Regions from separate parts of the Paenibacillus sp. J31P316 genome, predicted to be linked through region 2. Evidence: predicted binding sites of a transcription regulator. Region 2 holds the regulator's gene; each other region holds the start of a gene.

Region 1 (10,079 bases), on a different contig from region 2:
CGTGTTGAACGGGCGGACGAAGGTTATGAATCTGGATATGGATCTGGATATGGATCTGGAAATGGATGTCATGGACTTGAACAGCGGGCCGCCGATCTCAAATGACCTGCAGCCTTCAGCGGGGAGCAGCGTGCATAAGCGGGAGGAGATGAAGCCTGTGCCTGCGCAAGAACATCGACTGCCTGATCTGGAGCTCGCGCCGGTAGCGCGTCTGACTGAGGCAGTGCCTGCGCGCTACATGCGTCCGCCGATACCGGCAGCATTCGTTCATGAACAACTGCAGCCGCCGATTGGAGCCGGACAGGCGAAGCAGCGCCAGGCACGCTCGGGGCAACCGAAACAAGCTGCCGATACGGGTCAGGTAAAACGAATGTCGGAACCTAGGCAGCGTAAACGAACAACCTACTCCCAACAGCCGGAACGCGAACCGGCCATCCTGCGGGACCAATGATCGGCGAAGGCTGAGCTCAGCCAAGCCTGCCTGTTTCGGGCAGGCTTTTTGCGTTGTTCCTATGAAGCCGCTTTGTACTCTACTTCCCCCAATCGCGCAAGAATCTCCGACTATACGGATTGTCCCGGCGCATGGCGCGGCATCGGCCATCTCTCGGCGGCTTTCGCCTGCGCGTGCTTACGGTTAGCCTCTCTTAAATGTGGCAATGCTGATAGAACGAGTGCTAGCCAGCGGCAGCGCCTGGGTTTGAATCTCAAGCAATTGGGGGAATGAACAATGAAGCAAATTCTATTAGTGACTGACGGATGCTCTAACGTCGGCGTAAGTCCCGTCATTGCGGCAGCGGAGGCGCATGCTTCCGGCATTACGGTCAACGTCGTCGGTATCGTGGACCAAGGGGATCTTGTCGAATTCGGCACGAATGAAATCGAAGAAATCGCGAAAGCCGGAGGCGGCCTCAGCCGGCTGTCCCATACGCGCCAACTGTCCCAGACAGTGCAGATGCTCACGCGGAAGACGGTCGTGCAGACGATTCAACATGCGGTTCACCGCGAGTTGAAGCAGGTTCTCGGCGCGTCTTCGATCGAGGAGCTCCCGCCTGATAAACGGGGCGAGGTCGTTCGCGTCATCGATGACCTCAGCGAGACGAGCAGTCTGAGCGTGGCGCTCCTGATCGACGCCAGCGCCAGCATGAAGCCCAAGCTCCATGCGGTCGAGGAAGCGATTCGCGACCTGGCGATCAGCCTCAAATCGAGACAGGGCAGCAGCGAGCTCGCCGTATTCCATTTCCCCGGTTCCGCCTATGGGGAAGACTGCAAGCTTGACCTCGACTGGACACGGGATATCAGCGGCGTGAACGCGATTTTCCCGCGGCTGCAGATGCGCGGCACGACGCCGACGGGTCCGGCCATCCTGCATGTCATTGATTTTTACCAAAAAGCCGATTATGGTAATAGGAAGAATGATGAAACGGACGGGATGATGAGTGACTACGTCGTTTGACTGGAGCCTCCCGCGCGGCACGCCGATCCGGGGCAAGTGGAAGCAGGGTACTTACCGGGTGGAGAGACCGCTCGGCGAGGGTGCCAACGGTAAGGTGTTCTTGGTGGAGCGGCAGCGGTATTATTACGCCCTGAAGATCGGGGCAGACGCCGTAGATCTTCAGTCCGAAGTGAATGTGCTGCAGTCGATCGCCAAGCAGAAACAGAAGCAGGGCTCCAAGTCCGGCGCATTTCTGGTTGACGTGGACGATTACCAGGCAGCGGATGGCAAGGATTACCCATTCTACGTCATGCGTTATATCAAAGGCATGACGCTCGGCGATTACTTGCAGCGTCAGGGCAAGGAGTGGTTTCCCGTCGTCGGCTTTCATCTGTTGAACAAGCTGGCGGAGCTGCATGAAGCGGGCTGGGCCTTCGGGGACCTGAAGGTCGAGAACGTCATCGTTGCCGACTTCGGGCGGCCGGAGTTAGTAGACTACGGCGGCGCGACTGCATTCGGCAAAGGCGTTCGACAGTTTACGGAAATTTATGACCGCGGTTATTGGAACGCCGGATCGCGCACGGCCAATGCGAGCTACGACCTATTCTCTTTTGCTGTCCTTTGCCTGCAGCTGCACGAAGGCCGCAGACTTGCCCAGCTGTCGGCTGGACTGCTGCCTCAGACGCGAACGCAGGAAGAACTGGCGAAGCTTGCGGCGACGAGCCCGCAGTTGAAGCCGATGAGCGGCTGGCTGCGCAAGGCGTTCTATGGGGAATTCGGTAACGCGCGCGAAGCGGCGGCCGCCTGGCAGCAGTGGATGCATCGGCCGAGCCGCGAGCGGAGCGGACCGGGTGCGCCGGCCCCGCGCTGGATGAAGGGCTTGTTCGCCGCATCGGCGGTCGTGCTGGCCACCACGGTCTATTGGCTGCTTCGTTCAGGACTGTAACGGATTCCTTCGCGCAGTTCGCGTCTTGATGCGTTCGCATCCGTTGTCGCGTCCGTTGCTTTGACGTTAATCGCTTAGGCGGAGACGGCTAGCTGGAAGAGTAGCCGTGCAGGAAGGAATGAAAGAAGTGGATGAATGGCTTGGCGAGCTGATAGAGCTTGCCAGAGAAGAAAAGCTTTGGTCGGCGGGCGATACGGTCGTGGTGGCGGTCTCCGGCGGACCGGACTCCTTGGCGCTGCTGCATCTGCTTCACCGTCTGGCCGAACCGGAGCAGCTGTCGCTGGTAGCCGCCCATCTCGATCATGGATTCCGGGGCGAGGAGTCCGCGAGAGAAGGGGAAATCGTTCGGCGATACGCCGCCGAGCTCGGTATCCCCTGCGAATCTACCTTTATCGATATGCCGGCTTATATAGAAGAATCCAACATGAACAGCCAAGCCGCTTCGCGGGAGAAGCGGTACGGCTTCCTTCATGGCGTCGCCCATACATATGGCGCATCCCGGATTGCGCTTGCCCATCATGCCGACGATCAGGCTGAAACTGTCCTCATGCGAATCATACGCGGAACCGGACTTGCCGGGCTTGCCGGCATCCCGATTTCCAGATCCGAAAAAAACGTGGAACTTATTCGGCCGCTTTTGCGTAAATACAAGGCAGACATCCTGCGCTACTGCGATTTGTGGGCTATTCCGTACAGTCATGACAGCAGCAACGGGCAGAAGCACTATTTTCGCAACCTTGTCCGGTTGGATATCCTGCCGTACCTGTCGGCGCATAACCCGCAATTGCCGCAGTCACTCGCCCGATTGGCAGAGCTTGCAGCCGCCGAGGACGACTGGCTGGCTCAAGAAACGAGGGCGGTTTACGAACGCTATGTCCTGCCGCACCGCGAAGGATGCCAATTGAACCGCAAAGCGCTGCTCGGTTTGCACGTCGCTTTACAAAGGAGATTGATTAAACTAATATTGAACTATATTGGCTTGGAAACGGATCCCTCCTCATTCGACAGCGTAGAAACGATACGGTTTGCGGCCTCTGAGCGCGCGGCCGCGACGTGGAGCCTAGATGCGGGCGGCGGTATCCGGTTCATTCGTGAGTACGACAATTTGCTGTTTGTCCGTTCCGTTGCGGGAGAGAGATCATCCTCCTCAAGCGGCTACGCTTATGCGGTGACAGCGGGCGTAACAACCTTGAAGCTGCCAGAAGCAGAAGGGCAATTGACGTTTGAAGCCATGGCAGGATCAGCCGCACGCAGACCGGGCAACCGGCTTGAAGCACTGTTCGACGCCGATCTGATTCATTATCCGCTCACGATTCGTAACCGGCAGCCCGGGGACCGCATGGCGGTGCTTGGTTTAAACGGCACCAAAAAAGTACAAGATATGTTCGTTGATGATCGCGTTGCTCCCTCGCGTCGCGAGGTGTTGCCGATTGTTGTCGACGCCAATGGATTTGTGCTATGGATTCCAGGCATTCGCAGATCGGCACTGGCTCAAATCACGGATTCGACAAAACGCGTCATGCGCATGAAAGCGCGGTTTGCGTCGGATTTTAACGGTTGACCAATTGTCCGAATAAGATGCGCGGAACCATTCATAGTATAGGCAAGAAACATTTAGGAGGGCCCGAGTTGCTGAACGACATTCAAGAAGTGCTTTACGACGCAGACCAAATTCAGCAGAAGGTACAAGAGCTTGGCGAAACCATCAGCCGTGAGTTTGAAGGGCGCAACCCGCTTGTTATCTGCGTGCTCAAGGGCGCATTTATTTTTATGGCGGATTTGGTGAAGACCATTACGATTCCGCTTGAGATCGATTTTATGGCGGTGTCCAGTTACGGTCAATCGACCAAGACGAGCGGCGTCGTCAAAATCATCAAGGACCTCGACGCTTCGGTGCAGGGTCGCGACGTGCTCATTGTCGAGGATATTATCGACAGCGGGCTTACGCTCAGCTACCTCATTGACGTGCTCGAGCGCCGCAATGCCAAATCCATCACGCTTGTTACGCTGTTCGATAAGCCGGCGGGCCGCAAGGTGGAGTTGGAAGCGGACCATAAAGGCTTTGTTCTTCCTGACGCGTTCGTCGTCGGTTACGGGCTTGATTATGCGGAGCACTACCGCAATTTGCCGTTTATCGGCATCTTGAAGCCCGAGGTTTACGAGAAGTAATGAGGCAGACATGGATGCAATCCCGCCTTGTTAGAGGCTCCCGCACCCGGGGGCTTCTCGTGCAAGGTCAACTTATTTTTTGCGTCTTGAGAGGAGGTAGGGGATGAATCGGATCATCCGCAATACTGGCTTTTATTTGATTATTTTTTTGGTGACCGTCGGGATCTTCCAATTTATCAGCAGCCAAAACGATTCCAGCACGGAGCTTACCTATGACCAATTTAGGACGGAGCTTCAGAACAATAACGTCGCTGAGCTGGCGTACCAATTCGACGGGTATTCGTACTTAATTACAGGTGAGTACAAGACCAAGCCGGAGGGGGCAGACTCTGCTCAATTCTACACCCACTCCAACGTTGAAGAGTTTGTCGTCAAGGAAGTTTACGATGCGCAGGCCAAGAACGGATTCCAAATCAAGAGCAAGCCGATGGAGGGCCAAAGCATTTGGCTGACCTTCCTGACGTCGATCATTCCGTTCGTGATCATCTTCATCCTGTTCTTCTTCCTTATTAATCAAGCTCAAGGCGGCGGCGGCAAAGTCATGAACTTCGGCAAGAGCCGTGCGAGGTTATATAACGAAGAGAAGAAGCGCGTCACGTTCGAGGACGTGGCAGGCGCCGACGAAGAGAAACAGGAACTCGTCGAAGTGGTCGAATTCCTCAAGGATCCGCGTAAATTCGCGGCCGTCGGGGCAAGAATTCCGAAGGGTGTCTTGCTGAACGGCCCTCCGGGTACCGGTAAAACGCTCCTTGCTCGCGCAGTTGCGGGCGAAGCGGGCGTGCCGTTCTTCAGCATCTCCGGTTCCGATTTCGTGGAAATGTTCGTCGGTGTCGGCGCATCCCGCGTGCGTGACCTGTTCGAGAACGCGAAGAAGAACGCGCCTTGTATTATCTTTATCGATGAGATCGACGCCGTCGGTCGTCAGCGTGGAGCCGGACTAGGCGGGGGACATGACGAGCGCGAGCAAACGCTCAATCAGCTCCTCGTCGAAATGGACGGCTTCGGCGCGAACGAAGGCATCATCATCGTAGCGGCAACGAACCGTCCGGACATTCTGGATCCGGCGCTTCTTCGCCCAGGACGCTTTGACCGTCAAATCACGGTTGACCGTCCGGACGTGAAAGGCCGCGAAGCGGTACTGAAAGTGCATTCGCGCAACAAACCGCTGACGCGCGACGTGAAGCTCGACGTCGTTGCCAAACGTACGACAGGCTTTACCGGCGCGGATCTAGAGAACCTGCTTAACGAGGCAGCTCTCCTGGCAGCCCGCCGCAACAAGAAAGACATCGGCATGTTGGAAGTGGACGATGCCATCGATCGCGTCATTGTCGGTACGGAGAAACGCAGCCGTGTCGTCAGCGACCGCGAGAAGCGGATCGTCGCCTACCACGAAGCTGGTCATACGATCGTCGGCTACTTCCTGGAGCATGCCGATCAAGTGCACAAAGTTACGATCATTCCTCGGGGTAAAGCAGGCGGCTATGTCATCATGCTTCCAAAAGATGGCGACCGCATGCTGGCAACCAAACAGGAATTACTCGATAAAATCACTGGTTTGCTTGGCGGACGCGTGGCCGAAGAAGTCTTCATCGGCGAAATCGGCACCGGCGCTTACAGCGACTTCAAGCAAGCGACGAGCATCGTACGCGCCATGATCATGGAATACGGCATGAGCGACAAGCTCGGACCTATGCAATTCGGCAGCTCGCAAGGCCAAGTATTCTTGGGCCGCGATATCGGACACGAACAGAATTACTCCGATGCCATTGCCTATGAGATTGACCAGGAGATGCAGTCGATTATCCAAGAATGTTATGCACGAGCGAAGAAGCTGCTTACCGAGAAGAGCAAGGAAGTGCATCTCATTGCGCAAACCTTGCTTACGGAAGAAACACTCGAGATCGAGCAAATCAAGCGCCTGATCGAGAGCGGTTCTATCAACGGAGGCGGAGAGGGAGAAAGCGGTTCGTCGCCTTCCCCTGTAACCGATGAGCCGAAAGGCGAGCCGATCATCGATACGATCGGCGGCGTGAAAGTGCGCATTCAATCGAAGGAAGCCGGCGATCTCGCCCCTCCAATCGATCCGGACAGCGGCAACGACGACGGTTCGAAACAATCGTAAGTTAGGGCACGGCGAAGCTGTCCATCGCAGAATTTACTGCGGTGGGCAGTTTTTTTATGCGCAAGACGCGATTTTGGCAATGGAACGGCATGCAGTCGAGAAGAATCAAGCCTGGGGGACCCGTGCGTTTCAAATCCGTCCTCACCTGCCGATAACGGCCAAAACGGCCGCTTTTATGAGTTGACAGCATACCGCGCCTTGTGTAAATTAAATGTTAATCACTTGTAACGCCGACTGTGAATCAAGGGTTTGAAGGCGGGGGCATGCTAACGGCAGCCGTCACGTTCAAGCTTGCAATTCTCGATTATATAGCTGCACAAACAGGTGAAAGGGCGAATGGGCCGATTTATTTTGTCAGAGTTTGTGCATCTGTTCACAAAGTTAGTGAAAAGAGGAGAAGTAGCCATGGAAGCATTAGCTCTCGAGCGGAAAGCGGAGCAAAACCGCGAACTGAGGGAACGTTTGATGCAGCTGAAGAAAGAACGTAACGCCATCATACTCGCGCATTATTATCAACGGGACGAAATTCAAGAGGTGGCCGATTTCCGGGGAGACTCTTTCCTGCTTGCGCAGAAAGCAGCCGAAACCGATGCCGACGTCATCGTATTTTGCGGCGTTCATTTTATGGGCGAGAGCGCGAAGATTCTGGCTCCGAACAAAACCGTTATCATTCCGGATGAACGAGCCGGCTGCCCAATGGCGGATATGGTCAACGTGGATGGCTTGCGCAAGCTGAAAGCGCAGCACCCGAACGCGAAAGTGGTCACCTACATTAACTCCTCTGCCGAGATCAAAGCGGAAACCGATATTTGCTGTACGTCCGCCAATGCGGTGCGCGTCGTGAACTCCGTCGATTCCGATGAAATCATTTGGGTGCCTGACAAGAATTTGGGCCATTACGTCCAACAGTTAACGGACAAGAAAATGATCATCTGGGAAGGCTATTGCAACACGCATGACATGCTGACGGTGAAAGACGTCGAAGAAATGAAGGCGAAATACCCGAATGCGCAGTTTGTCGTGCATCCGGAATGCCGTCCGGAAGTCGTGGAGCTCGGCGATTTTGTCGGCAGTACGACCGCGATCATTAAATATTGCAAGGAATCGGATTGCCAAGAATTCATCGTCGGCACGGAGGACGGCACGGGATACCAGCTCCGCCTGGACAGCCCGAACAAGACGTTCCATTTTGCAACCAAGTACTTGGTGTGCCCGAACATGAAAGTCAACAACTTGAAGAAGCTTGTGAAATGCTTGGAGACGATGCAGCCGCAGATTTATGTCCCTGAAGACGTTGCCAGCAAGGCTCGTCTATCCTTGGAACGCATGCTGCAGGTGAAATAAGATGCGGGGCCTACTTTCCGAAGAGAGGAAAGCATCGAATATGATTCCACGTTACCTCGTCGATGTGCAGCTGGAAAAGCTGCCGGTTATTTATAAAGACGTCATTGTCATCGGGGCCGGCATCGCCGGTCTTTTTACCGCGATTAAAGCAAGCGAGGACAATGACGTCCTGATGATTACGAAGAAGTCGCTGCTCGACAGCAACACGCGTTATGCGCAAGGCGGCGTTGCTGCCGTTATCTCGGAGGACGATTCCCCGGCTTATCATCGTCAGGATACGCTGATTGCCGGGGCAGGGCTCTGTTCCGTCGAAGCCGTGAACGTTTTGGTGCATGAAGGCACGATGGGCGTTCAGGATCTGGTGAAGATGGGCACGCAGTTTGATGTCGAGAATGGCGAATTCGCTTTAACCAAAGAAGGGGCGCATAGTCAGCGGCGTATTTTGCATGCGAATGGCGATGCTACCGGATTCGAGATCGTTCGTGCACTGTCGGAGAAAGCGGTGGCTAATCCCCGCATCGATGTGTGGGACGATCATTTTGTCATTGATTTGATTACGGACGGACAAGTATGCGTGGGCGCACTGGTTCAGAAACCGGACGGTCAGCGTATGATCGTGCGCGGCAAAGCGACGGTTCTCTGCTCTGGCGGAACCGGTCAGCTCTACCGTTATACGACCAATCCGGAAGTCGCAACAGGCGACGGCATCGCCATGGCATACCGCGCCGGCGCCGATATCCGGGATATGGAATTCGTTCAGTTTCATCCAACCTCGCTCTGTTACCCGGGGGCTCCGCGATTCTTGATCTCGGAAGCCGTCCGCGGCGAAGGCGCCGTGCTGCGCAATATTAGAGGCGAGCGGTTCATGGAGAAGTACCATGAGCAGCTTGAGCTTGCTCCTCGCGATGTCGTGGCGCGCGCCATCGTAACCGAGATGGAAGAAACGAAGTCGCCGTTCGTCTATTTGGACGTGACGCATGAATCCGCGGATATGGTCCGTCACCGTTTTCCGAATATCTATGAATATTGCTTGAGTTACGGATTGGATTTGACGACGGACTGGATTCCGGTTGCACCTGCGGCGCATTATATGATGGGCGGAGTGAAAACGGATCTGCACGGCGAAACGAACTTGTCCCGGCTGTTTGCCTGCGGAGAGTGCTCGTCGACGGGCGTTCACGGGGCGAATCGGCTTGCGAGCAACTCGCTGTCGGAGGCGATCGTATTCGGGCGCCGGATCGTGGAGCGGATTAATTCGCTTGCTCCGCTTGAGGAGCAAGACGTTCGTCTGCATATGGATTCGCTGGAGCGGAGCGAGGCTCCGATTCAGGCGGTCGTGGAGAAACGGCTAAAGCTGCAGAAGATTATGGTGCGTTATGCGGGTTTTCGCCGAAGTGCCAGCGGTCTCAGTAAAGGGGCGGAGGAGCTGGGCCGGCTCAATTCCATTTTCCGGACGGTGATTACCAAGCGCGAGGAATATGAATTCGCCAATTTGTTGACCTGCGCGATGCTGACCACGAACGCCGCCGCGATTCGCGAAGAGAGCCGCGGAGGACATAGCCGCGAAGATTTTCCGGAACGGGACGATCTGGTGTGGCGTAAACATGTCGTGCTCAATCGCGATCACGGCCTAACAGAGGAGCGGATTGAAGATGTTTGAGATTATGGCGGGAACGCCCGGCGGCATTAGCGCGGAGACGGCGCGCGCGCAGATCCGGGCATGGCTTGCGGAAGATATAGGTTCGGGCGATATTACGAGCTGGGCGACGATTCCTGTTGGAAGTCGGTCGAGTGCGGTTATTCATGTGAAGGAAACAGGCATACTAGCTGGTATTCCGATCGCGCGCCTCGTGTTTGAAGTCGTCGATGCGTCGCTTGAATTTCGTCCGCTAGCGGCTGACGGCGACAAAGTCACGAAAGGCGACGTGATTGCCGAAGTCGAGGGCAGCACGCACAGCATTTTGACCGGCGAACGTCTTGCGCTGAATTTGATGCAGCGGATGTCCGGCATCGCTACGAAGACGCGCGCGTTTGTCGATGCGCTGGAAGGGCTTCCGACGCGGTTG
Region 2 (10,079 bases):
AGCGATGCCCGGGCAAAGAATGAGCATAACAAATCGCTTCATTCTCTACGACTACGGCGTGAAGGCGGGTGCGCACCATGTTTAAGCATGTATTTGCAACGATGCAAGATATTCTTCATGACATTATGATTCATTATCCGCATGCCAACGACACCGAACGCAAACGACTCGACGAGCAGCTAGCCAAATTGAAGCATTTCAGCGATCAATTTATTGAGGAATGGCTGCAATTCGAAGAACAGATGGCCGATTTCCGTGACTTGCAGCAGCAGAGCTTCAAACCCAAATCCGGGATTTCGAACGGAGCTCTGCCGCATTCGCAAGCGCAAGCCGCCGTGGGATATCCGAAGATCATTTCAGCGGTTCCTAAAGCGCCGCAGGCAAAACCGGTTGACGCTGCGCCTGCGATAAGTGAAGAGAAGGAAGAATGGGAAACGGCCGAAGATCTGTGCCGGTCGATGTCGAAGGGGCAGGGATATTTCAAGTTGTTCATGTTCCGCGATGCGGCCAAACATTTCCAAACCGCCGTTTCTCTATCACCTGACGATAACCAGGCACGATTATTTCTGGGCATGACCTTCATGCATCTGCAGGAGTGGCAAGAGGCGCAGCGGCATTTTCAACTGTTGGTGGAAGTGACGGAGCATCCGAAGTGGAGAGCGCTCGGACTGAACGCGCTAGGCTGCATTCAAGCGGTCCGCATGAACCTGGAGCAAGCGGCGACGTATTTCGCCAGGGCGCATGAGGCCGATCCGAATTTTACAGACCCGCTGGCGAATATGAAATCATGCGAGCAGCATGCGGGTCAATTATCGCTGTATTTTGGGAGCGGGCAGCTGTAGCGGGCAATGGGAGCACCGCCCTGCGCTGCGGTTAGGGACGAATAGGGAGGATCTGGCGGTCTTCCCGAATCGTTCGTTTCCGAATCGACGTGCAAGACGGGGAGAAACGTGTTGCCGCATGGTATACTAGCGGCAGCCGTTTCTTCATTATTGGGGAGGATAAGTACCGGATGAACTATGCCGTACTGGATTTGGAGACGACCGGCCACGGTGCCGGCGATGAAATTATACAGGTTGGTCTTGTCCTTCTGGATGAGGAACTGAAGGTTGCGCGGATATACAGCTCGTTCGTGAAGCCGAGCATTCCGATCCCGGCTTTCATTACGGGGCTGACCGGCATCGATGAATCGATGGTGGTGAACGCGCCGGAGCTGGAAGAAGTGCTGCTCGAGATCGTACCGTTGTTAAGCGATTCCGTACTCGTTGCCCATAACGTCGCCTTCGACGCCGGCTTCCTGAATGCGGCGCTTGACCGCTGCGGCTATATGGCCTTCGATGGCCGACGTTTGGATACGATCGATCTGCTGCGCATCTTATATCCGACACTGACGACCTATCAGCTCGGCGCCGTAACGGAACTGTTCGGCATCGAGCACGATCAGCATCATCGCGCGGACAGCGACGCCCTTGCAACGGCGGAGCTGTTCACCGCGTGCTGCCGCAAGCTGGAGAGTCTTCCGCTTCTGACGTTGCAGCGGTTGATGCAATTGCTCGGCGACGATATCGATGATTTGGGCTGGTTCATGTCCGAATTCGCGCTGAAGAAGGAAATGCAAACTTCGATTGATGTCGATGCCTATACGTATTTCCGTCAATTTGCCATGAAAGCAGGCGATTGGACGGAGGAACAGCATCCGCGCAGCGAAGAAGAGCAAGCCTCTTCGGTGTCCGATTGGACATTCCCGTCGTTCCTTGCTCATATTAAATCCGAAATCGCTGCCGTCGTATCCGGCTACGAAGAGCGGGAACCGCAGAATATGATGTTTCAGGAAGTCATCGACGCCTTCGACGAAGAGCGGCATCTATTGATCGAAGCCGGTACCGGCACGGGAAAATCGCTCGGCTATCTCATTCCGGCTCTCTTCTATGGTGTCCAGCATAATAAGAAGATAGTCGTAAGCACGCATACGATCAATTTGCAGGAGCAGCTCCGTTCAAGGGATTTGCCTTTGCTGCTCGCCGTCATGCCTTATCCGTTCAAAGCCGCGATCTTCAAGGGACGCGGCAATTATTTGTGCCTGCGCAAATTCGAAGGCAAAGTGAATACGAGGGATTTTCAAGCGCCGGCCGAGGATCGGATCACGGCGTCGCAGATGGTCGTATGGCTTAGCGAGACGGAGCATGGCGACCAAGAGGAGCTTAACTTCGGCAACCGGGGCTCAGACTTCTGGAGCGCGGTCTCAAGCGACGCCGACTCTTGCTTGAATCGCAGCTGTCCGTGGTTTAAACGCTGCTACTATCACCGCGCGAAGCAGGAAGCGAACATCGCAGACGTCGTGATCACGAATCACTCCATGCTGTTCACCGATATACGCGCCGATCATCGTCTGCTGCCGGGCTATGAGCATCTAATCTTGGATGAAGCGCATCATCTAGAGGAAGTCGCGGGCAAGCATCTGGGAACGCAGCTGTCGTATTATTCCATTCAGCAGCCCGTCTTCCGATTGTGCAAGGATGCCCGTAACGGCCAATTGATTGCGCTGAACAGCAGATTGGCTCACGAGAATCTGGAGAAGACGCAGAAATGGCGCGAAGAGATCGACGAGGTCGTTCCGGTCTTCGGCGAGCTTCGGGATGAATGGGAGCGGTTGTTCGAACTGTTATACGGATTCGCGACCAGCGGCAGCGGTAACGGCACGTTCCGAAACGCTGCGGCCTCCGCGGACAGTCAAGGCGGCGAATCGGGACAATACGTGCTGCGCCTGCGCGGCGGCAAGCTTCCGGAGCTGTGGAAGGAAGCGCAATTGATCGAAGAAGCGGTTCACGGCTATTTGAGTCAAATCATCCGTCCGCTCGACAAAGTGTTCGCCGCGGTGAAAGAAGAGATCGACGATCCGGCCATTGCCGCGCTCGTCACCGATTTGAGCGGTACGGTCAAGGATCTGGCGCGGGCCAGGGATGACCTGCGTCAGTTTATCAAGGCGGATCGGACCGATACGGTTTATTGGCTTGAAGCCAATAGCAATTCCCGTTCCAAATCGGTGCAGCTGTACGCGGTACCCGCGGACGTCAGCAATCAGCTGCGAACGTATTTCTTCGAAACGAAGCGAAGCGTCATCATGACGTCCGCGACGTTGTCGGTACAGAAGTCCTTCCAGTATGCCTGCGAGCAGCTCGGCTTGGCTGGCGAAGAGGAAGCCGGAAGGCTGAAGACGGTTCAGCTGCCCTCGCCGTTCAACTATCGCGATCAGGCGCTCGTCATCATTCCGCGCAATATCCCGGTGCTCAAGGGTGCAGCCGGCGATCCGCTATTCAATGAAATGCTCGTCAAGTCGCTGACGGAAGCGGCCATCGAAACCAAAGGCCGAATGCTTGTGCTGTTCACCTCATACAGGATGCTGAAACAAGTATATGATCCACTCAAAGAAGCATTAGCGCAGCATGCCATTACCGTGCTCGGGCAAGGGATCGACAGCAGCAACCGCAGCAAGCTTACTCGCAGATTCCAACAGCAGACGGCTTCCGTGCTTCTCGGAACGAGCAGCTTTTGGGAAGGCGTGGATATACCGGGAGACGCGTTGACCTGCCTCGCCATCGTACGTCTGCCATTCCAGCCGCCGAATCATCCGCTCGTCGAGGCGAAATCGGAATTGCTGCAGGAGCAGAAGCAGAATCCATTCATGAAGCTGTCCGTGCCGCAGGCTGTAATTCGATTCAAGCAAGGCTTCGGAAGACTTGTACGAACAGGGAAAGACCGCGGAATCGTCCTTATTTACGATACTCGTGTTATCGAAACGTATTATGGCAAATATTTTCTGTACTCCCTGCCGGGGCCTAAGATCGAAACGATGCATTTGGACCAAATCGTACCGCGCATGCATGAATGGCTGTCACCAAGCGAAGGAGGAGTAGAAGCATGAAACCGATGAAAATATCCGAAGCGGTCGTTCGCAGGCTTCCCGTGTACTTGCAAGTCTTGAACGACTTGAGCATGCGGGATGTGCAGACGGTTTCATCGCAGGAGCTTGGCAACAGGCTGGACCTGAATCCCGCTCAAATTCGTAAGGACCTTGCGTATTTCGGGGATTTCGGCCGGAAAGGCATCGGGTACGACGTCACGTATTTGATCGAGAAAATCAGGCAAATCCTCAAGCTCGACCAGCCGCTTAACGTTGCCCTGGTCGGAGCGGGGAATTTGGGCCGCGCTCTGTGCAACTACAATATGTACTTGAAAGACAATATGAAAATCACCGCCGTCTTCGACGTTCATCCTTCGATGATCGGCACGACCATAAACGGTTTGACCGTGATGCCGATGGATAAGCTGAAGGAAACGATTCTCGAGCGGCATATCCGCATCGGCATCATCACCGTACCTGCGACCGAAGCGCAGCATGTAGCGGACCAATTCGTCGAAGCGGGCATCGACGGCATTTTGAATTTCGCACCGACGATTCTGCGCGTTCAGGATCAAGTGCGCATCCACTATGCGAATTTCACGTCCCAGCTGATGAGCTTGGCATATTATTTGGACGAAGAAGGAGAAGAGAGCGACAATGAATCGGATTTGGATTAAAGGCGGCACCTTCGTCACCATGGATGATGATCGTCCCGTATTGAAGGGGCATATGGTCGTCGAGGGCGATACCATTCTGTATTTGAGCGAAGACTTGCCGGAACCGGCTCCGGAAGGCGCGCGCATCATCGACGGGCAAGGTCTTGTGTTTATGCCCGGACTCATCAATACGCACGGACATGCGGCGATGTCGCTGCTTCGCGGCTATTCCGACGATGAAGCGCTCCAAGTCTGGCTGGAGCAGAAGATGTGGCCGATGGAAGGCAAGTACACGGACGAAGACGCGCGCTGGGGAACGGCGCTGGCCGTCAGCGAAATGCTCCGTTCCGGCACGACGACCTTCGTCGACATGTACGATCGGATGCACATCGTAGCGGAAGTGGTCGAACAATCGGGCATGCGGGGTCTATTGACGCGAGGCGTTATCGGCCTGTGCCCGCCGGATGTTCAAACAGCCAAGCTAGAGGAAGCGAAACAGTTCGCTCGGGATTGGAACGGCCGTGCCAACGGACGCATTCGGACGATGCTGTCCCCGCATGCTCCGTACACATGCCCGCCTGATTATATCGCGCGCATCGTGGAAGCTGCCCATGAGCTGGACGTACCGCTGCATACGCATATGTCCGAATCGGCGGCGGAAGTGCAGCAGAACGTGGGCGATTACGGCTGCCGGCCCGTAGAGCACCTGGATAAGCTCGGTTTCTTCTCGCGCCCTGCGCTGGTCGCTCACGCCGTGCATTTGACGGACGAGGAGATCGCGCTGCTTGCCGAACGCGGCGTCAGCGTGTCGCATAACCCGGCGAGCAACTTGAAGCTGGCGAGCGGTATCGCTCGCGTACCCGCAATGCTTGAAGCGGGCGTCACCGTATCGCTCGGAACCGACAGCGCGGCAAGCAACAATAACCTGGATCTATTCGACGAGATCCGCCTGGCGGCTCTCATTCATAAAGGCATCTCCGGCGATCCGACGGCGGTCCCGGCATGGGAAGCGCTCAAGCTCGGAACTGTCCATGGCGCGCGCGCCATCTGGCAGGAAGACCGGATCGGCAAGCTGAAGGAAGGCATGAAGGCCGACTTCATCGCGATCGACGCCGAGCAGCCGCACTTCTATCCGCGGACAGAGATCGTCTCCCATCTCGTATACTCCGGCTCAGGCCGGGATGTCCGGCATGTATGGGTCGACGGAATACAGGTCGTTGAGGACGGCGCCTGCGTATTCCTTGACGATGCGCAGATCCGGGCGGAGGCGCAGCGCTGCTTTGAAAGGCTGTTATCCAGCTGATGCGCGTCAATCGATTCAAGAGAGATCCGGTGATGTCGCCGGGACGTTGGATCCTGCTCGGCATCGTCATCGTCGCGCTGCTGTTGGTTTCTTTTAACATGTATTACCGTTACGTGCAATCGCCGGTCTGGAGCGATCAGAAGGCTGCCGAGTCGGAGGCCAAGCAGCGCAGCGGCTTGAAGGAAGTCGATGATTCGTATGCCTACACCTGGGATGAGCCGGTATGGGTCGTGAGCGGGAAAGACGAGAACGGCGCCGATACATACGTATGGTTGAAGAAGGATTCGTCCATCACGATCAAAGCGAGCGAAGGTCTGACCAAGGATGCAGCGAAAGCCCGGTTGTTGCAGGAGAAGCCTGATGCGGACATCGCGCATATCCGTCTCGGCTTGTTCGGAGGAGAACCGGTCTGGGAGATCTTCTATTCCCGCAAGCAAGAGGGGCAGACGAATCATTTCTATGACTTCTACCGCTTCCGCGACGGTTCGCTAATCGTCATGTACAAGCTGCCGTCCCAATAAGAGAGATCTGCCGCGGCAAGGAGATTCGTATAGCAAGTCAAGCAGGTTCAACCATTGTTCCCTGTAATTACAGGCTCCTGGAAGCCATGGTCTATGATATACTTTCGTATAGCGCAGTTGATAGACGAAAGTGCAGCATATTCCGTGGATGAAGGGAGCTTTTTGCTATGAAAATACGACCTTTGCCGATCGTGCTGACCGCCGTCGTTACAGCAGCTTTGCTGGTTGGCGGCTGGTTCATGTATCGCAACGAAGCCGACCTGAAGCCCTTGGACCGCATCGCGACGAGCACGCCGGGCGTTATTGACGCCAAGCCTGTTATCGGCCGTAGCTCCGTCACGCTGGATTTGACGCTTAACCGGGATGCGAATCTCCGGAATATATACGATACGATCGCTACGAAAGGCGATGACATCATCGGTTCCAAAGAGCTGAAGCTGAATATCGTGAAATCCGAAGCCTCCGGCAAGCTGGAGGATGTATGGGCATCGATGCTCTTTGAGGTTGCTCAGGCGATGGATCACCGCAGCTACGCGGATATTCCGAAAGCCATGCAGGATGCGCAGAGCAAATACTCGGGCATTCAAGCGTCCTCGGAGATGGATGAGACGAACGTCTACATTACGTTGAAGGACGACAAGGCGGTTAAATACGTGGTGCTGCCTCGCTCGTCCAATACGATTGGGGTGTGGCCGAATGCTTAGATACGGGAAAGAAATACTGATCGGCTTCTTGTCGGTCTTGATTTTGTTTCTGCAGATTGCGCTCGGCATCAATGTGATTCCGTTCGTGCTGTTGGCCGTCATCGTTGGCGGCCTGATCTATATGGCCAAGTCCCGCGGGCATTTGGCTACGGTAGGCGGCGAGCGCAAAGGCAAGCCGCGTCCGCTGCAGCCATTGTCGTTCGAGGAGATCGGCGGGCAGGACCGAGCGAAGCGGGAATTGATCGAAGCGCTTGATTTTCTCGTGCATGTCGAACAAATCTCCAAGTTCGGCATTCGCCCGTTGAAAGGGATTCTGCTGACGGGACCTCCGGGAACAGGGAAGACGCTGCTGGCAAAAGCGGCGGCCAATTATACCGATTCGATCTACCTTGGCGCCTCCGGTTCGGAATTCGTCGAGATGTACGTCGGCGTCGGCGCGAGCCGCATCCGGGAGCTGTTCAAGGATGCGCGGCAGAAGGCGGCTAAGCAAGGCAAGAACAGCGCGGTCATCTTCATCGACGAGATTGACGTCATCGGCGGCAAACGCGACGGCGGGCAGCAGCGAGAGTACGATCAAACGTTGAATCAGCTGCTTACGGAACTGGACGGTATTCACACGACGGATTCGCCCCGCATCCTGCTGATCGGCGCGACGAACCGGAAGGAAATGCTCGACGGCGCTCTGCTGCGACCGGGCCGGTTCGACCGTCATATTTCCGTGGACCTGCCGGATAAGAAGGGCCGCGAGCATATTCTAAGTCTCCACGCGCGCAACAAACCGATCGACGCAGACGATGTCAGTCTGGAGAAGATCGCGGAAGAGTCGTTCGGCTTCTCCGGCGCGCAGCTGGAGAGCGTCATGAACGAAGCGGCCATATACGCGATGCGCGAGGAAGGCGAATCGATCAGCCAGCGTCATCTGTCGATGGCGATCGACAAAGTCATGATGGGCGAACGCACGGACCGCGAAGCGACGCATGAAGAACGCGAGCGCGTCGCGCTGCATGAGCTTGGCCATGCCATCGCGGCAGAGCTTGTTCGTCCGGGCAGCGTATCGCAGGTAGCCTTGCTGCCGCGCGGCGGGGCATTAGGTTATGTAAGACATAATCCACAGCAAGATAAATATTTGTATACGAAGCCGTTTCTTGATAGCCAAATCATGATCGCGCTAGGCGGTGCCGCGGCCGAGGAAATGTTCTACGGCGAGCGCAGCACCGGATCCCGAGGCGACTTCGAGCAAGCGATGAACATCGTCCGCTCCATGGTCGAGTCCGGCTTGACGGAGCTTGGCATTATCGACGGCTCCATGATGACGCCGGACAAGTGGGCGGAAGTTAATGGCAGCATTTTGAACGAGCTGATGCATCATACCAAGGCGATGCTGGAGGAGAATCGCAGCGTATTCTTATCCGCGCTGGACGTCTTGATCCAGGAAGAAACGCTGAGCGGCGACAGGTTCCGTTCGCTGCTGCAGGAGTTGACGGCGGGTCGGCACGAAGCCATCGCGCAATAGCATGCAATAAGAAGGCGGACGATCGGTCCGCCTTCTTATTTGTGCGGAAAAACGGTATAATAAAAGATGAAATTTGGAGGTGTGGAAGTTGACGGCAGTGCGTAAAGTCGGCGTTGTTGGCGCCGGAACGATGGGGCAGGGCATATGCGAAATGCTTGCCGCTAGCGGGCTGGATGTATATATGGCCGAGCAAAGCGAAGAGCGCCTCTCCCATGCGATCAGCATGATTGAACAGAGCTTGGATAAACAAATGGAACGGTGGGCCGTCACGGCGGCGGAGAAGAAGCTTGTCATGAACCGGATCCATCCCAAAGCAACCTTAAGCGAGCTGCATGACTGCGAGCTCGTCATTGAAACGATAACGGAGAACTTGGACAACAAACTGGCGATTTTCAAAGAGCTGGATGCCATTTGCCCGCCCGACGTGATTCTGGCCAGCAATACATCGACACTCAGCTTGACGGAGTTAGCCAGCGTGACGGCAAATCCCGAGCGCGTGATCGGCATGCACTTCGTCTACCCGGTGAACAAGGCGGATCTCGTCGAGATTGTCCGGGGACTGAAGACGAGCGACGAGGTCTTCGAGCGGACGAAGCGATTCGTGGAGACGACGATACATAAAAAAGGCGTCATGGTGTTCGAATCTCCGGGATTCGTGACGACGAGGCTGATCTGCTTATTCATTAACGAGGCGCTTCATGTCTTGGAGGAAGGGGTTGCTTCGGCGGACGACATCGACAGCGCGATGCGCATCGGTTATGCGTTTCAGCATGGGCCGTTCGAGATGGCGGACCGCTTCGGACTCGATTCCGTATTGGCTGCGCTCGAGCGCATGTTCCGCGATTACGGGGAGCTGAAGTATCGACCTTCGTTCATATTGAAGAAGATGGTGCGCGGCGGCCAGTTGGGCGTCAAGAGCGGCCGCGGCTTCTTCGAGTATGATAAGGACGGTGGCCGGGTATGATTATTCTCGTCATGAACGCCGGCAGCTCCTCGTTGAAATACCAGCTGTACAACATGGAAGACGAGTCCGTTCTCGCGCAGGGCCGCGTGGAGCGGATCGGGATGGATGCTTCGATTCTGGTGCACGAGCCGGCAGGGAAGGCTGAAGTGAACGAGGTCAGCGAGATTTTGGACCATAATACGGCTGTCCGCAAGCTGATCGATATGATCACGCACAAGGAGCATGGCGTGTTGGAATCCATGAAGGAAATTCACGCCGTCGGCCATCGGGTCGTGCACGGAGGCGAGAGCTTCAAGCAGTCGACGATCGTCACCGACGACGTGAAGAAGGAAATCCGCCGGCTGTTCGATCTGGCGCCGCTTCATAATCCGCCGGCGATGATGGGCATCACGGCCGTCGAATACAATTTGCCCGAGGTGCCGCAGGTCGTCGTATTCGATACGGCATTCCATCAATCGATGCCGCAGGAGACGTTCCTGTATCCCATTCCGATGGTGCTGTACCGCCGTCACAAAAT
Region 3 (10,079 bases), on a different contig from region 2:
GCTGGAGCGCTGGCCCGTCAGCGGCATTCCGGACAAGCCCGGCGCCTGGCTGATGACGGCGGCCAAGCGGCGCGCGATCGATCTGCTGCGCAGAAGCAAGACGCAGGTCCGCAAGTACGAGGAACTCGGCCGAACGGCGCCGACGTACGCCGAGGACGATCTGGAGCAGGTCATGGAGGAGGGGCAGATCGGCGACGATCTGCTGCGCTTGATCTTCGCGACCTGCCATCCGATTCTCTCGCGCGAAGCGCGCGTCGCTTTGACGCTGCGTCTGCTCGGAGGGCTCGCGACGGACGAGATCGCGAAGGCGTTCCTGGTCGCGGAGTCCACCATCGCGCAGCGAATCGTGCGGGCGAAGCGGACGTTGAGCGCCGCGCAGGTAGCGCTGGAGGTGCCGGAAGGCGAAGCCCTCAAGGAACGGCTGTCGGCGGTCCTCGAAGTCATCTATCTCATGTTCAACGAAGGGTATGCCGCCACCTCGGGCGATCAGTGGATTCGTCCGCTGCTATGCCAGGAAGCGCTGCGGCTGGGGCGCATGCTGGCGGAGCTCGCTCCGGGGGAGTCCGAGGCGCACGGGCTGGTGGCGCTGATGGAGATCCAATCATCGCGCTTCAAGACGCGGGTCAACGCCGCGGGGGATCCCGTGCTTCTGCTCGACCAGAATCGGGCGCGCTGGGATCATCTGCTCATCCGCCGCGGCTTGGCTGCGCTGGAGCGGGCCCGCAAGCTGGGCCGTCCGCTCGGTCCTTATGCGCTGCAGGCGGCGATCGCGGCTTGCCACGCGCAGGCGAGAACGGCGGACGAGACCGACTGGGTGCGCATCGCCGCGCTGTACGAGGCCTTGTCGCGCGCGGCGCCGTCGCCAGTCGTGGAATTGAACCGCGCCGTCGCGGTCGCGATGGCCTTCGGGCCGTCCTTCGGCTTGCAGCTTGTCGATGCGCTGAGCGCCGAGCCGTCCTTGCGGGACTATTATCTGCTCCCGAGCGTGCGCGGCGACTTCCTCGTCAAGCTGGGCCGCAGCGCGGAAGCGCGCGCCGAGTTCGAGCGTGCCGCTTCCTTGACGCGCAACGAGCGCGAGCAGGCGCTGCTGCTGAAGCGTGCCGCCGAGTGCGGCGGGTGAACACGCTGCGGTGCTGATCCACTCCGGAGCGGAGCGATACGGCTTGGGTAACACGCAATACACTGTTTACATTGACCTGCTGCATGCCGCGCCCGCGTAATCCGGGGCGCGGCATTTTTTTATGGCGATCTGAATTGTGCTGACCCGAATACACCAAACAAGAATTTCTCTCGTCCATGTCGATTCCGTCCTTTCCCGTTCGTCGATGAATCAGATGGGCATGAAGGAGGCAGCTGAAGGAGGCAGCCAAGGCTGCCGATCCGAATGACCGGTCCGATCGACGAATGGGGGATTGCCATGAGGTTTATGTTGTTGTTTAAAGCGACGGGACACTCTGAAGCCGGCATCGAGCGGGGGGACGACTACGACTCCGCGATGACATCCTATCGCGAAGCGATCGCCGGGGCCGGCGTGCTGCTTGCGGAAGAACGGCTGCTGCCGAGCGCCAGCGGCGTGAGAATTTCGTATCCGGCTTCCGGCGCCGCGCCGGAGGTGACGGCGGGGCCTTTTGCCCCCGAGACCGAACCGGTAGCGCGCTGCATGCTGATCGACGTCCGTTCGGTGGACGAAGCGATAGCCTGGGCCTTTCGCATGCCGAATCCAAGCGGCTGCGGAGCGCGCGTCATCGAAGTCCGAGAAGTAGCCGAGGACGAATTCGCGCTGCGCAACTTGCGATCGCTGGTCTTGACGGCCGATCTTGCGGATGGGATCGCGAGATTCAGACAACGATCATTCTTTTTTTAATAAAAGATGAAATCTTTTCCGGCAACCGTCGATCTGCGATTCAGCCGTTCGTCGTAAGAGTAGAACCAACGAAAACGAATCCTACCCAAACCAAAACGAGAGAGGTTGTTGAACATGGGAGCACAATTAACGGCGTACATTATATCGGCGAATGCAAGAGAGCAGGCAGGGTTTTATGCGCAGGCACTGGGCGGGGAGATTCTGTCTACGATGACGTTCGGGCAGATGCCCGGCGCGCCGGAAGAGATGGCGGATAAAGTCATGCACTTGGCGATGACGGTGGCGGGCGGCAATGCGCTCTTCTTCTCCGACTATACGCCGGTCGAGTATACGCGCAGCATCTCGTTATCGTTGTCGTACGACGAAGAAGCGGAGGCTCGCGATGCGTTCGCCGCGCTGAGCACCGGGGGCGAAGTGAAGTTTCCGTTAGCCCTGCAGCCATGGGGCGCGTATTACGGCGAAGTGCTGGACAAGTTCGGCATCAGCTGGCAGATCGTGAAGCAGCTGGCGTCCAACGAATAGCAAACCAAGAGGAGCGATGAAGATGAACCAGGAAGTGACGGATTTTATCGGCGCCGTGAAGGAGCCTTGGCAGCATGAGCTTTGCGCGGGCCTGCGCGAAGTCGTGCACGGAGCGGTGCCTGAGGTGACGGAGCGCATCCAGTACAAGAAGCCGCATTTCCTCAAGAACGGCAAATACGCCGCCGTGATCAGCACGTCGAAGGATGCGGTCAGCTTCACGATTTTCAACGCGGAAGGGCTCTCGCTACCGGACGGCCTGTTCGACGGTCCGCCGGAGCGTAAGACGATCAAGCTGAAGAAAGGCCAAACGTTCGATGCGGCGCAGCTGTCCTCGCTCGTCGGTCAGGCGTCGTCGACGCTGTAGGTGCGCAGGCTGTAGGTGCGCAGCTGTGGGTTCGTAGGACAAGATACGATGAAAAGCGAAAAGGGCAGCTCGCCGGTCATGAAGATGACCGGATGAGCTGCCCTTTTTTCAATCACAGTAGAACTTGTCCGAAGCGCGATTCGCCGCTTATGGCAGAATGTTGCCCGCTGCGCGGTAGATGGCGTACCATTCTTCGCGCGTCAGGTGGATGTCGCTCGCGCGGATGCAATCTTTGATCCGCTCGATGCTCATCGTGCCTGTGACCGGCTGCATCTTCGCCGGGTGGCGAAGCAGCCAAGCGATGGCGATCGTCGTGTTGCTGACGTCGTATTTCTTGGCAACCTCGTCGATCTGCGCGTTCAGCTCAGGGAATTTCGGGTTGTCCAGGAAGACGCCCTCGAAGAAGCCAAATTGGAACGGCGACCACGGTTGAATCGTGATGTCATGCAGTCTGCAGTAATCCAGAATGCTGCCGTCGCGGTTAATGGCGGACTCGTTCACCATGTTCACGTTGACGCCGTTCGAGATCATGTTGGCGTTCGTGATGCTAAGCTGCAGCTGGTTCGCGACGATCGGCTGCTTCACGAATTTCTTCAGCAGCGCGATTTGGTTCGGGTTTTGGTTGGATACGCCGAAGTGGCGAACTTTGCCCGAGCTTTCCAGCTTATCGAATGCTTCCGCGACTTCCTCCGGCTCCACCAGCGCATCCGGACGGTGCAGCAGCAGGATGTCGAGGTAGTCGGTTCTCAGACGCTGGAGGATTTTATCGACGGACTCCAGGATATGCTCCTTGGAGAAGTCGAACTGTCCTTGGCGAATGCCGCATTTGGACTGCAAAATGATTTTTTCGCGCACAGCGTCGCTCATATGGATGGCGTCCGCGAAAATTTCCTCGCATTTTCCGCCGCCGTAAATATCGGCATGATCAAAGAAGTTCGCGCCTTCCTCAAGCGCGGTTTGGACGAAACGCTCCGCGCCGGCTTTATCCAGCGAATTGATGCGCATGCAGCCGACCGCGACTACGGGTACCTCCAAATTGCTGGTTCCGAGCTTCATCGTTCTCATGATAACAATGCCTCCTGTTCATTCAAAAAGATGGTTTTGGCCTGTGGCCGGATCGTGTAATCAAGCATGAATACGCTATGTATCCCTTAAAGATTGTGACATACTACACGTCCCGTTTCAAGGCGGCGGAGGGCCTGAAAAAAATGAAATTATGATTGAGTTTATCGCTTCTCCCCCAACTTGTCTTCCGGATCGCTCCAGTTCGGCGCGGACCGCGCCAGGAACATTGCCAGCAAACGACCGCCCCGATTCTGTCGATCTTTGCTATAATAGGTTCTACAATCGACGTTGTTTCGATGATGTAAAGACGCTGTCCTACCGATTGAATGAGTGCCGCCAAGAAGGCGGAGGCTTCACCAAATCCGACAAAAAGAATGTGATGACGTGGTTCAACCGGCCTACCGAATCCGGAAGCAGACCATCCTTGCGAAAATCCAAGCTGGCGTATCGGTCGACGATTACCGCCGGCTTCTTGCGCTGTTTCTCCCTATTTTGATCGACCAGGCGTTCATCGTTTGCCTCAGTCTGGTGAACACGGCGATGATCAGCTCCGCGGGCGTATCGGCGATCAGCGCGGTCAATATGGTCGACTCGCTTAATATTTTTCTGATCAGCGTCTTCGTAGCCGTATCGACAGGCGGTACGGTCATCGTCGCGCAATATAAAGGGAGCGGGAACGGCCTGATGGTGTCCAAGGCGGCCGCCAGCTCCGTCGCGTCCGTGTCGCTGTTCGCGCTCGGCATCAGCCTGGCGATGATCGCGGCCCACGGTCCGGCGCTCCATCTGCTGTTCGGGTCGGCGGCGCCTGACGTTTTCGCCAATGCGAAGACGTACTTCATCGGCAGTTGCTCGTCCTTTGCCGGCATCGCGATGGTGGAGGCGGTGTGCGGCGCGCTGCGGGGCATCGGGCGTTCGCGGGCGTCGCTCGTCCTTTCCCTGATCATGAACCTCTCGTACGTGCTGCTGAACATCTTGTTCATCAACGTGCTGGACATGGGCGTGCTCGGCATGAGCATCGCGGTGAACGTGGCGCGGTACGGGGCCGCGGCGTTCGCGCTGTACTATCTCGTCAAAATGGATACGAACCTGCATCTGCGTATCAAGGATATCGTCGCCGTCAATCTCGCCATGCTGAAGAAGATATTGTACGTCGGGCTGCCGTTCGCGGCCGAGCAGATGTTTTTCAACGGCGGAAAAATCGTGACGCAAATTTTCATCGTTCATATGGGCACCAACGCCATCGCGGTTAACGCCATCGGCGGCTCCTTTGCCGGGCTGCTCCAAATTCCGTCCGCCGCGCTGTCGCTTACGGCAATTACGGTCATCGGGCAGTGCATGGGGCGGCAGAACGTCGAGGAAGCCCGGCGATATACGCGCTTATTCCTATGGATATCGTCCTTATTCCTGCTCATTACGGCGCTTATTATATTGCCGCTGTTCCATCCGCTCGTGAGCCTGTTCCACCCGCCGGACGAAATCGTGCACGACATCTTCCTGATCGTGCTTATCAATGCCATCGCCCAAGTGCCGCTCTGGTCGGCCAGCTTCATCATGCCGTCGGCGCTGCGGGCTTCGGGCGATTCGAAATTCACGTCGATCGTATCGCTGCTGTCCATGTGGCTGTTCCGGATCGTGCTCGGGTATACGCTCGGCATCGTGCTGGACGGCGGCATCGTCGGCGTCTGGCTGGCGATGAACATCGAATGGGGCGTGCGCGGGGCGATCTTCCTGTGGCGCTTCCGAGGGAAGAAGTGGTATCAGCATCGATTGATCTAATGACTGCGGCAAGCGAATGATTCACTGCTATACGGTCTTAGACTCTAATGAACTGAAAATAACGTGGCGGAACGATGGAGGAACTGCGGATGAAGATTCTGGTATTCAAACATTTTTCCTTCGATGACGAGAGTGCCATTGCGGCTTGGGCCGAGGCGAATGGCCATGCGCTTGAAGTGCTCGATCCTGCCGAACCAGTAGCATGGCCAGCGGTTGGAACATTCGATCTGCTTGTCGTTCTGGGCGGTCCCATGAGCGTATATGAAGAAGAGAAGCATCCATGGCTGTCCGGCGAGAAGCGTTTCCTCCGAGCCTGCATCGACGAGGGTATGCCGGTGCTCGGCATTTGCCTTGGCGCTCAAATGCTGTCCGAGGTATTGGGGGGCACCGTGTACCGCAGCGAGAGGAAGGAGATCGGCTGGCATGCCGTGCGGCGGACGGAGGAGTGGCATTCATGCTTCGACGGTATACCGCCTGCGTTCGTCAGCTTCCAATGGCATGGCGACACTTTACGCTGCCGCCGGGCGCGGTACGGCTCGCCTCCTCCGAAGCTAATCTCAATCAGGCATTCGCGTACGGAGATTCGGTGCTGGCGCTGCAATTTCATCTCGAGACGACGCCGGCCTGCATCGACACGATGCTTGAGACGTGGGTCGGCGAGCTTGTAGATGCGCCGTTCATTCAGCCGGCAGCCGAGATCACGGAACAGATCGAACGAAGCGCCGCGTCGCACGCGATGCTGGCGGATATTCTAGACCGCTTGGCGGCGACAGGCAAAGGTCAGTCGGGGCAAGCGGCGCGCCTGGCGTGAACGCGCAGACACGGAGAATTGGTGAAATGCCGTTCGCATTCATTATTGAAGCAGAGGAAGAATAAGCCCGGATTGGGGGCGTTTTCATCGTGCCCGGCGCCGGTAACCTGCATGGTTGCTGCGCTGGGCAATTTTTCTTTGCATGATTAATTATTTTTATTGTGACAATAAAAATAATTTTATAAATAACCTATAGTCGAGCCGACCAAAAAGCGATACAGTAGAGGAAGAAGAAAGGCTGCTTTCATCCTCGAAGCGTCTTGTGATTTATTTCACATTTCTCCCTTTTTTGCGATGGAATGCTTTACCGCGTTGCTCGTTTAATGGGATTAAGCCTGGCCTGCCGTCCATCGGCGGCAAGGGGGTTCATCTTGCAAGATGATCGCAGCTGAGTGACTACATCTGAAGGAGGCAATACAATGAGTGAAACAATGGTAACGAACCTGGAGCAGCAGGATTCCGCATCGGCTCTTGCAAAATCGGACGTGCTTGATCAACTGCTGAAGCCGGAAGTGCAAGAAGCGCTGACGCAGCTGGTGGATCAACTGCCGAAACTGTCCGAAATGATGAGCTTAATGACGAAAACGTACGAATTGGCGCAAAAGGTCGCTTCAGACCGCGTCCTGATCCAAGACACGGTAGGCGGCATTCAAGAAGTCGTTAAACCGCTGACGGAGAAAGTAAAAGGCTACGCATCCGCAGCAATCGAAGCAAGCGACCGTGCAGAGAGCAGCGAGAACGTCATCGGCCTGTTCGGCATGATTAAGCTGATGAAAGATCCAGAATTGCAAAAGATGCTTCGTTTCGGCCAAGCGTACCTCGACATCCTGGGCGAAAGAAAAAAAGGCTAAACGACCGAACCGATATCGACGAATCATCATACTAAGCGAAGCACGGAGGATGAGATCCCATGAGAAAAGAAATACTGATTCTAGGCGGCGGCTACGGCGGCTTGCTGAGCGCGCTGTCCGCACGTCAGCATCTGTCGACCGAAGAAGCGGGCATCACGATCATTAACCGCGTCGGCTCACACCAAATCATTACGGAGCTTCACCGTCTTGCCGCTGGCAACGTAGCCGAGAAAGCCGTTGCTTTGCCGCTTGAGAAGCTGCTGAAAGGCAAATCCATCAATGTCGTCGTTGGCGAAGTACAAACGATCGACGTTGCAGGCAAGAAAGTCGCTTTGAACGACGGTTCCTCGTACCGTTACGATAACCTGGTGCTTGCACTGGGCAGCGAAACGAACTACTTCGGCATCCCGGGCCTGCAAGAAAACAGCCTGACGCTGAAATCCGTCCATGACGCTAACCGCGTATTTAACCATGTGAAAGACCGCATCAAGGCTTATGCGGCAAGCAAAAACAAAGCAGACGCTACGTTCATCATCGGCGGCGGCGGTTTGACCGGCGTCGAGCTGGTGGGCGAGCTTGCCGACGAGCTTCCGGGCATCTGCCGTGAATACGGCGTTAACTTCGCGGACGTTTCGATCTCGCTGGTCGAAGCTATGCCTACGATCCTGCCGATCTTCTCGCCTGAGCTGATCCAGCGCGCGGTTGCGAGCTTGGAAGCACGCGGCGTAGAATTCCTGACAGGTCTTGCGATCACGGAAGTGAACGGCAACGTCGTTACGCTGAAGGACGGCAGAACGATCGAGACGAATACGCTTGTATGGACAGGCGGCGTTCAAGGCAGCACGCTCGTAGGCAACAGCGGCGTAGAAGTTAACCGCGGCCGTGCAACGGTCAACGAGTTCCTGCAATCGACTTCGCACCCTGAGGTATTCCTGGCTGGCGACTGCGCAGTCGTATTCGCTCCGGAAGGTCGTCCATACCCGCCGACTGCCCAACTGGCATGGCAAATGGGCGAGCTTGCGGGCGCAAACATCGCGGCATCGTACAAAGGCGCTGCAATGGGCACGTTCAACCCGGTATTCTCCGGCACGCTGGCAAGCCTTGGCCGTAAAGACGGCATCGGCGCGATCGGCGAAAGCGGCATCGAGCTGAAAGGCACGCCTGCTTCCTTGATGAAGAAAGCAAGTAATGCCCGCTACCTGTCGCATATCAACGGCTTGTTCTCGCTCGCTTACTAAGCCAAGTTAGGCGTTAAGCGCAGTTGGAACCTGTTCCGCGAATTATAGGACAGACAACGACCAGCCCCGGCTCTTATTGAGCCGGGGCTGGTTGGCGTTCGATTCGATAGCTGACTTCGATTACTGGCATCACACGTGGGGGCTGTGAATAGAGCCAGCTAGTTACGTGAAATTGCGTCCACTTATCAACATAGTTATGCACAGTGCTAACAAGCGTAGAATCAAGGAAAATCGTCAATACAACAATTTTTATACACATATCCACAGGTAAATTTGTACACAAGTGGACAGCTGATTCCAGCCTGAGAGGCCTGTTTTCTGGCTGCGGGGAATTGACCGTCTCCGAACAAGCTGCGTCCGCTTATTCTTCTTCTTCGTTAATCAGAATCGTGACCGGATTGGACTGCACGACGCCCGGTACGCGCTGTCCGTTCGGCGCGACGTATTCGAACGTCAGGCTTGCCGTATTGACCGCGAGCAGATTGTGCGGCTCGCGGACGGCTGTCGCTTCGAATGTAACGGAGACAGCGCTCTTCGGCGCAATGAATCCGATCAGGATGCCGAGCGCCGGATTCGCTCCGGGCACGGGACTGCCGCCGACCGTCACGCTGTTCGGCACGAATTCGAGTCCTTCCGGCACGACATCGAGCAGCGTGGCTCGGTCGAACGGCGTCGTTCCCGGATTCGATACGGCGACGGTGAAGACGACCTTGCTGCCGACGAGCGCTTCGGTCACGTTGGCGGACTTGACGATCGTCGGCGGCGCGAGCACGGGGACCGTGACGGGATTCGTGAATACTCGTTCCGCGAAGATGCGGCCATCGCGGAGGATGAAATCCAGCAGGATGTTGCCTTGGTTGACCAGTACCCCGGAAGGGGGATAGAATTCGACTCTCAGCTGGAAGGTGACGAGGTTCGTGATGTCCGGCAGCACCGTGCCAAGAACGGTGCCCGTATAGCGGTTGGCGCCTGGGACCGACTGGCCGTTCAACGTGACGCTGTTCTCGACGAAGGACGTTCCTTCCGGGAGGATATCGAACCAGGTGGCCAGGGCATTGAAGTTGCCGTTGTTGGTGACCGTCGTCGTGTATTGAATGACGTCCCCTACGAAGGCGAACGGCTGAAGCGCGGCTTTGACAGCGACAACCATCGGCTGCGACACTCTCACGCGAACCGTATTGGACATGGCCGACTGTCCGATGCCTCCGCTGGTGTACGTGACGGTCGCGAAGTCGTCGATGATGCCCTGCGGCGGCGGATCCGATATGATCAGCACGTCGAACGTGACGGTGACCGACCCTCCTGCCGGAACGGTGCCGATGTTAACGCCGGTCCTGATGCTGCCTGCGACCGGGACGCCGTTCACACGCACGCTGCCCGCGACGAATTCTCCGCCCTCGGTTGCGGTATCGGAGACGATCGTGTTCAGCGAATCCGCGATGCCGATATTGCTCACGACGACGGTATAGGTGATGGTGTCGCCGATCAGGACGGAATTGCTCGATACGCTCTTCTCGGCAAGGAGCATGAACTGCGGATTGCGCACTTCGACGATGTTGGACGTCGTGCTGCCGGACAGCGGCGGCCG

Evidence for each region. Region 2 encodes Rex, which represses fermentation and respiration genes when NADH is low (regulators of the CRP and FNR family bind a similar motif). Its sites were predicted from a motif close to TTGTGAAATATTTCACAA; they were not measured.
Region 1: a site for Rex is predicted at 7,031-7,048, ahead of nadA (quinolinate synthase NadA). Genes of this name have one in related genera too.
Region 3: a site for Rex is predicted at 6,663-6,680, ahead of AC0YNU_RS28975 (DUF1641 domain-containing protein). Genes of this name have one in related genera too.

Annotation. Positions count from the first base shown of each region.
Region 1 is NZ_JBWDNI010000026.1:33,852-43,930, forward strand. Features, by position in the region: gene AC0YNU_RS32000 (hypothetical protein) at 1-451, shown strand, start outside; gene AC0YNU_RS32005 (vWA domain-containing protein) at 728-1,453, shown strand; gene AC0YNU_RS32010 (serine/threonine protein kinase) at 1,437-2,378, shown strand; gene tilS (tRNA lysidine(34) synthetase TilS) at 2,485-3,939, shown strand; gene hpt (hypoxanthine phosphoribosyltransferase) at 4,008-4,547, shown strand; gene ftsH (ATP-dependent zinc metalloprotease FtsH) at 4,651-6,669, shown strand; gene nadA (quinolinate synthase NadA) at 7,075-8,013, shown strand; gene nadB (L-aspartate oxidase) at 8,054-9,673, shown strand; gene nadC (carboxylating nicotinate-nucleotide diphosphorylase) at 9,666-10,079, shown strand, end outside.
Region 2 is NZ_JBWDNI010000002.1:893,848-903,926, reverse strand. Features, by position in the region: gene AC0YNU_RS09480 (hypothetical protein) at 78-842, shown strand; gene dinG (ATP-dependent DNA helicase DinG) at 1,013-3,922, shown strand; gene AC0YNU_RS09470 (redox-sensing transcriptional repressor Rex) at 3,919-4,578, shown strand; gene AC0YNU_RS09465 (amidohydrolase) at 4,559-5,860, shown strand; gene AC0YNU_RS09460 (cell wall elongation regulator TseB-like domain-containing protein) at 5,860-6,381, shown strand; gene AC0YNU_RS09455 (hypothetical protein) at 6,549-7,085, shown strand; gene AC0YNU_RS09450 (AAA family ATPase) at 7,078-8,598, shown strand; gene AC0YNU_RS09445 (3-hydroxyacyl-CoA dehydrogenase family protein) at 8,687-9,562, shown strand; gene AC0YNU_RS09440 (acetate/propionate family kinase) at 9,559-10,079, shown strand, end outside.
Region 3 is NZ_JBWDNI010000019.1:3,545-13,623, reverse strand. Features, by position in the region: gene AC0YNU_RS29020 (RNA polymerase sigma factor) at 1-1,120, shown strand, start outside; gene AC0YNU_RS29015 (YciI family protein) at 1,418-1,864, shown strand; gene AC0YNU_RS29010 (VOC family protein) at 1,979-2,386, shown strand; gene AC0YNU_RS29005 (DUF1801 domain-containing protein) at 2,409-2,750, shown strand; gene AC0YNU_RS29000 (aldo/keto reductase) at 2,898-3,815, opposite strand; gene AC0YNU_RS28995 (MATE family efflux transporter) at 4,221-5,591, shown strand; gene AC0YNU_RS28990 (hypothetical protein) at 5,636-5,953, opposite strand; gene AC0YNU_RS28985 (type 1 glutamine amidotransferase) at 5,843-6,259, shown strand; gene AC0YNU_RS28980 (hypothetical protein) at 6,229-6,402, shown strand; gene AC0YNU_RS28975 (DUF1641 domain-containing protein) at 6,822-7,253, shown strand; gene AC0YNU_RS28970 (NAD(P)/FAD-dependent oxidoreductase) at 7,313-8,491, shown strand; gene AC0YNU_RS28965 (hypothetical protein) at 8,853-10,079, opposite strand, start outside.